Regions from separate parts of the Stenotrophomonas sp. 59 genome, predicted to be linked through region 2. Evidence: riboswitches for the same ligand, from Rfam matches in the RefSeq annotation. Region 2 holds a riboswitch; the other holds the start of a gene.
What was found. Region 2 has a riboswitch for glycine ahead of QP552_RS18620 (trimeric intracellular cation channel family protein). Riboswitches for the same ligand answer to the same signal wherever they lie in the genome.
Positions count from the first base shown of each region.

Region 1: another riboswitch for glycine. It lies ahead of gcvP (aminomethyl-transferring glycine dehydrogenase); the one in region 2 lies ahead of QP552_RS18620 (trimeric intracellular cation channel family protein).

Region 1 covers NZ_CP127408.1:3,338,616-3,341,987, forward strand. The annotation lists gene QP552_RS15530 (multidrug effflux MFS transporter) at 1-840, opposite strand, end outside; glycine riboswitch at 1,140-1,242, shown strand; gene gcvP (aminomethyl-transferring glycine dehydrogenase) at 1,305-3,372, shown strand, end outside.
Region 2 covers NZ_CP127408.1:4,055,047-4,058,418, forward strand. The annotation lists gene QP552_RS18610 (hypothetical protein) at 35-451, opposite strand; gene QP552_RS18615 (GIY-YIG nuclease family protein) at 596-871, opposite strand; glycine riboswitch at 912-1,001, shown strand; glycine riboswitch at 1,015-1,118, shown strand; gene QP552_RS18620 (trimeric intracellular cation channel family protein) at 1,203-1,820, shown strand; gene QP552_RS18625 (MdtA/MuxA family multidrug efflux RND transporter periplasmic adaptor subunit) at 2,105-3,271, shown strand; gene QP552_RS18630 (multidrug efflux RND transporter permease subunit) at 3,268-3,372, shown strand, end outside.

The DNA.
Region 1 (3,372 bases), 720 kb from region 2:
GGGCGTGGTGTGCCCGGCCATGCGCCCGGACAGGAACGAGCCGGTGGTCATGCCGCCGATGGTGGGAATGAACAGCCAGGCGAAGCCCCCCTCGCCCAGGTGCAGGTGCTGCATCACGAACACCGGCGCCGAGGAGATGTACAGGAAGATGCCGCCGAAACCGATGCTGCCGGCCAGCGCCAGGCGCAGGAAGCGCGGGTTGAAGCCGATGCGCACGTAGTCACGCATCAGCACCCGTGGCGACAACGGTACGCGTGCCTCGACCGGATGGGTTTCCGGCAGGTAGCGCGCGGTAGCCGCCAGCAGCACCAGCGCGAACACCACCAGGAACCAGAAGATCAGCGGCCATCCGGCGCCGCTGAGCAGGATCCAGCCACCGATGATCGGCGCGATCGCCGGGGCGATGCCGAACAGCATCGACACCTGGCTCATCAGCCGCTGTGCGTCATGGCCGTGGTACAGGTCGCGGATCACCGCGCGGCCGACGATCATGCCCACACCCGCCGACAGGCCCTGCAGCGCGCGGAAGGCCAGCAGCGTGCTCAGGTCGGTGGACAGCGCGCAGCCGACCGAGGCGCCGACGAACACCACCAGGCCACCGAGGATCACCCGCTTGCGGCCCCAGGCATCGGACAGCGGGCCGTGCGCCAGGCTCATCAGGCCGTAGAACAGCAGGTACACGCTGATGGTCTGCTGCACCGCCACCTCGTCCACCGCCAGGCGCTGGGCCAGCTGCGGGAACGCCGGGAAGATGGTGTCGATCGAGAACGGGCCGAACATGGCCAGGCCGGCAAGCAGCAGGGCCATGCGGCGGGTGGAGGGAGCAACGGCGGCGGTCATGGAGGAAGCGTCCGGCAGGGCCATGCGGGGCACGCACGGCGGGCGCCGGTCCCGCTGCACGGGGACGGCGCCAGATGAATTCGGGTATCCGCCCATCATAGGCGGGGATTGCGCCCGGCGCCATGCAGCACTGCACAAAACGCACGCCCGGGCCATCGGCCATTCAGGCGCGGCGACCTGGGGCGGAGGCGGCCGCCGCGCCCGCAACGGGCTATAATCGGCGGGCAACACGGTGGGAGAAGCGGAACACCGCTGCCGAAGGCGCAACGCCCGTAATCGCTCAGGCCCGATACCACCCGTAACACAACTCTGGAGAGACCGGTTCGATCCGGCGCCGAAGGGGCACGAAGCTGCGGTTTTCCGCGCTTTTAAACTCTCAGGCAAAAGGACAGAGGGGCGCCCCGCAGACCGCCGACCGGCGGCTTGTGCCCGTGCGTGTGCCCTTTCCTGACGGATCCTTCGCCATGTCCCAGAACACCCCTTCCCTGCGTGAGCTTGAGCACCACAACGCGTTCGTCGAGCGCCACATCGGCCCCAACGACGCCGAGATCGCGCAGATGCTCGATGTCGTCGGCCACGCGTCGCTGGATGCGATGACCGATGCCATCGTGCCGGCCAAGATCAAGTCGCCGGCGCCGCTGGCGCTGCCGGAGTCGATGACCGAAGTGCAGGCACTGGCGAAGATCCGTGCGATCGCCGACAAGAACACCGTGCTGCGCAGCTTCATCGGCCAGGGCTACTACGGCACCCACACGCCGAACGTGATCCTGCGCAACATCCTGGAAAACCCGGCCTGGTACACCGCCTACACCCCGTATCAGGCGGAAATCTCGCAGGGCCGCATGGAAGCGCTGATCAACTTCCAGACCCTGTGCGCCGACCTGACCGGCATGGAAATCGCCAACGCCTCGCTGCTGGACGAAGCCACCGCCGCTGCTGAAGCGATGACCCTGGCCAAGCGTTCGGCCAAGTCCAAGTCGGACACCTTCTTCGTGCACGACGCCGTGCATCCGCAGACGCTGGAACTGCTGCGTACCCGCGCCGAGCCCATGGGCATCGTGCTGCGCGTCGGCACCCCGGCCGAAGCGCTGGAAGCGGAAGCCTTCGGCCTGCTGCTGCAGTATCCGGATACCTTCGGCCAGGTGGGCGACTACAAGGCGCTGGTCGATGCCGTGCACGCACGCGGCGGCCTGGTGGCCGTGGCCACGGACCTGCTGGCCCTGACCCTGCTGGCCGCCCCGGGCGAATGGGGAGCGGACATCGTGGTCGGCAACAGCCAGCGTTTCGGCGTGCCGTTCGGCTTCGGTGGCCCGCACGCCGCCTTCATGGCCTGCCGTGACGCCTACAAGCGCTCGATGCCGGGCCGCCTGATCGGCGTTTCGGTCGATGCCCAGGGCAACCCGGCCTACCGCCTGACCCTGCAGACCCGCGAGCAGCACATCCGCCGCGAGAAGGCGACTTCCAACATCTGTACCGCGCAGGTGCTGCTGGCGGTGATGGCCTCGATGTACGCCGTTTACCACGGCCCGGAAGGCCTGACCCGCATTGCCCGCCGCACCCATCGCCTGGCTTCGATCCTGGCCGCAGCGCTGCGCAATGCCGGCGTGCAGGTTGGTGGCGACTTCTTCGACACCCTGCATGTCACCGGCGTGCACGCCGATGAGATCCATGCCAAGGCCCGCGCCGCCGGCTACAACCTGCGCGCGATCGACAGCGACTCGGTCGGCATCAGCCTGGACGAAACCACCACCCGCGCCGACATTGTTGCCGTGGCTGCCGTGTTCGGTGCCGCGCTGGATGTCGATGCGCTGGATGCCAGCACCGCCGATGCGCTGCCGGCCGGCCTGCTGCGCCAGTCCGCGTTCCTGACCCACCCGGTGTTCAACACCCACCACAGCGAGCACGAACTGCTGCGCTACCTGCGCTCGCTGGCCGACAAGGACCTGGCGATGGACCGCACGATGATCCCGCTGGGCTCGTGCACGATGAAGCTCAACGCCACCGCCGAAATGATCCCGGTGACCTGGCCGGAGTTCTCGCAGATCCATCCGCTGGTGCCGGCCGACCAGGCGCTGGGCTACAAGGAACTGATCGATACGCTGGAAGCGATGCTGGTCGAATGCACCGGCTACGACGCGGTCAGCCTGCAGCCGAATTCCGGCGCGCAGGGCGAGTACGCCGGCCTGCTGGCGATCCGCGCCTACCACCGCTCGCGCGGTGAAGGCCACCGCGACATCTGCCTGATCCCGGATTCGGCGCACGGCACCAACCCGGCTTCGGCACAGATGTGTGGCATGAAGGTCGTGGTCACCAAGACCGATGCCAACGGCAACGTCGACGTCGAGGACATCCGCCTCAACGCCGAGAAGTACAGCGACCGCCTGGCCGCGATCATGATGACCTACCCGTCCACGCACGGCGTGTTCGAGGAAGAAGTTGTCGAGATCTGCGAGATCATCCACCAGCACGGTGGCCAGGTGTACACCGACGGCGCCAACATGAACGCCCTGGTGGGCGTGGCCAAGCCGGGCA
Region 2 (3,372 bases):
GCATGTGCAAGCCGCATCCACGCATGGCGTGGATCTACGGCATCAGGCGCATTTCGTCGGTGCCCAGCTGCATGTACATGAACGCAGCGGCTTCTTCAGACATGGGCTGCCCCTGCGGGAAGCTGTCCAACCAGGCGGTGATACGCGCATGGCGCCCCGCCAGCGCATCCGCCAATGCCTGCTTTTCCGCGTCAGTGGCACGCTCCTGCATTTCGTTGCGAAGCACGTCATCGCCGATCCCCCACTTTTCCGCGAACGGGATCAGATCGACCAGATCGGGAGGGACCCGGTCACGACGCAGGTGGATCGGTTCGGGTGTGCTCGGGCCGTAAGCTGCCAGCTCAGCGGCGGTGCCGATCTGCCCATGCTGCAGTGGCGGCGGCGACGGTGCCTGGGTGCAGGCCAGAAGGGCCACGCAGGCAGTCAACAGCAACATCCCGCGGTTCTTCATCGGACGGATCCATGTGTCGATGGGTGTGGCGATCATGGCATGGACAAGGCCTATCCACGCAGGGCGTGGATCTACCGTAGGGCCGAGCCCCTGCCCGGGTCCTGCAACGGGCAGACGGAACAGCAGCCGAGCGCGGGCTCGGCTCTACAGAAGCCGGGCGTCCGAGGCCTGCAGCCAGGCCAGCTTGCGTTCGCGCGGCTGCTGCTTGAGTTGCCATTCGGCGCGCGAGGCGGCGGAACGATCCGGGTATTCGCGCACGGCCAGCACGCGCAGTGGCGGCCGGGCCCGGGTGTAGCGCGCGCCCTTGCCCGCCTGGTGGGCGGCGAAGCGTGCGTCCACGTCGGTGCTGATACCCGCGTAGTAGCTGCCATCACGGCATTCGAGCAGGTACAGGAACCACGGGCGGGGGGACGGGGCCATGCCGGGATTATGCCGTGCTGCACTGCAGCGGATATACTGGCGGCCGAATGCAGGAGAGAGGCGCCGCGCTGGCGCCCGCCGAAGGCGCAGGCTCCCATGATCGCTCAGGCCGGTGGGCTGGAATCCCACCAACCATGCATTCGACTCGCCGAGCTGGAGAGAGGTCACCGGGCATGCCCGGGACGATCCGCCGAAGGGGCACGCGGCCCACGCCGCTGAACTCTCAGGCAAAAGGACAGCGGGAGCGGCACCGGTCATCGTCATCCCGTCATTGCGCAGGCAATGGCGGTATACGCGCATGGCCGGCCCCACCGCGCCCGGAGCCTGCCCCATGCTGCTGTCCATCATCTACCTGATCGCCATTTCCGCCGAAGCCATGACCGGCGCGCTGTCCGCCGGCCGCCGCCGCATGGACCTGTTCGGCGTGGTCATGATCGCCTGCGTCACCGCCCTCGGTGGTGGTTCGCTGCGCGACATCCTGCTCGGCCACTACCCGCTGGGCTGGGTGAAGCATCCCGAATACCTGGGCTTCACCGTGTGCGCGGCGCTGATCGCTACCTGGGTGGCGCGCTGGATGCACCACTTCCGCCGCACCTTCCTTGTGCTGGACGGGCTGGGCCTGATCGCCTTCACCCTGATCGGCTGCTCGATCGCACGCGAGGCCGGCCATGCCACCCCCATCGTGCTGATCGCCGGCATGCTGACCGGTGCGTTCGGCGGCGTGCTGCGCGACATCCTCTGCAACGAAGTACCGCTGATCTTCCAGAAGGAGCTGTACGCGATCATCGCGCTGCTGACCGGCGCCGCCTACCTGTTGCTGCTGCACTGGGGCGTTGCCGACGCCACCGCGATCCTGTGCTGCCTCGGCGGCGGCTTCGCACTGCGCCTGCTGGCGATCCACTACCGCTGGGAAATGCCGAAGTTCGTCTATCACGACGAAGTGCATTGATTGTTTGACGGTAGTGCCGGCCGCTGGCCGGCAACACGGCACACGCCCGCAGATTCCAGCAGGTTGCCGGCCAGCGGTCGGCACTACCGAGTGCGTTGCATGACCATGGTCATGCGGCATTGGCCGGGGTGATTGGCTACCATTGTCACCCCGTCGCACGCGCGACGGCATCCAGCCACGCCGCGCCCGCGGCCCCGCCAGACACTCCCTCCCCGCTGCCCGTGGTGCCGTGAACGCGCCGACGGGCCCGCATGTCCCTGCGCGCGCAGGGCACAGGATGCCTCATGTCTGTCGCCGAAAATTCCCGCTTCCGCCGTGCCCGCTCGTTGCGGGTGGTGCTGGCCCTTGCCCTCTTCGGCCTTCTGGCGTGGTGGCTGTGGCCCCGGAACGGCGCCGGCAGCAGCGACGATGCGACGGGCAGGACGGTGCCGGTACGCGTGGCGCGCGCCAGTGCCGAGCCGCTGGTGCTGCGCCTGAAGGCTGTCGGTACGGTCACCCCGCTGCACAGCGTGGTGGTGCGCAGCCGCGTGGATGGCGAACTGCTGCGCCTGCACTTCCAGGAAGGGCAGCAGGTGAACGCCGGCGACCTGCTGGCGCAGATCGACCCACGCCCGTATGAGGTGAAGCTGGCACAGGCCCAGGGCACCCAGCAGCAGAACCTGGCCGAGCTGGAAAACGCCGAACGCCAGCTGCAGCGCTACCGCGAACTGCAGAAGCAGAACTACGTGTCCGGGCAGGAACTGAGCGACCAGCAGAGCAAGGTGCGCCAGCTGCAGGGCCGCCGGCTCAGCGACCAGGCGTCTGTTGATGAAGCACGCCTGCAGCTGCAGTACACCCGCATCACCGCGCCGGTCAGTGGCCGCGTCGGGCTGCGGCGGTTGGACGTGGGCAACCTGGTACGTACCAGCGATGCCGAAGGCCTGGTGACGCTGGCGCAGACCGCGCCGATCAGCGTGCTGTTCACCGTGCCCGAACCCGAGCTGCCTGCGCTGCTCGACGCCGTGCAGGCGCAACCGTCGCTGGCGGTGGAAACCTGGGACCGCGAAGAACGCCGGCAGCTGGCCCGCGGCTCCCTGTCCAGCCTGGACAACCGCATCGATACCACCACCGGCACACTGAAGCTGCGTGCGCACTTCGACAACCACGATCTGGCACTGTTCCCCAACCAGTTCGTCAACGTACGCCTGCAGCTGGGCGAGCAGCCGGCGCTGCTGATTCCCGATGCCGCCGTACAGTTCGGCAGCCAGGGCAACTACGTCCATGTCATCGGCAAGGACAACAAGGCGCAGCGGCGCGTCGTGGTGCTCGGCCCCGCCGATGACGGCCGCGTGGCCGTGCGTTCGGGCTTGGCCGCGGGCGACCAGGTGGTGATCGAAGGCATCGACGGACTGGAAGACGGCACGGCGGTGGAGATCATCGCCGGGGAGGCTGCGAGCAAGGCCGGCGCATGAACCTCTCGCGCCCGTTCATCCTCAGGCCCGTCGCCACCACGCTGCTGATGGTGGCGCTGCTGCTGTCCGGCGTGCTCGCCTATCGCCTGCTGCCGGTGGCC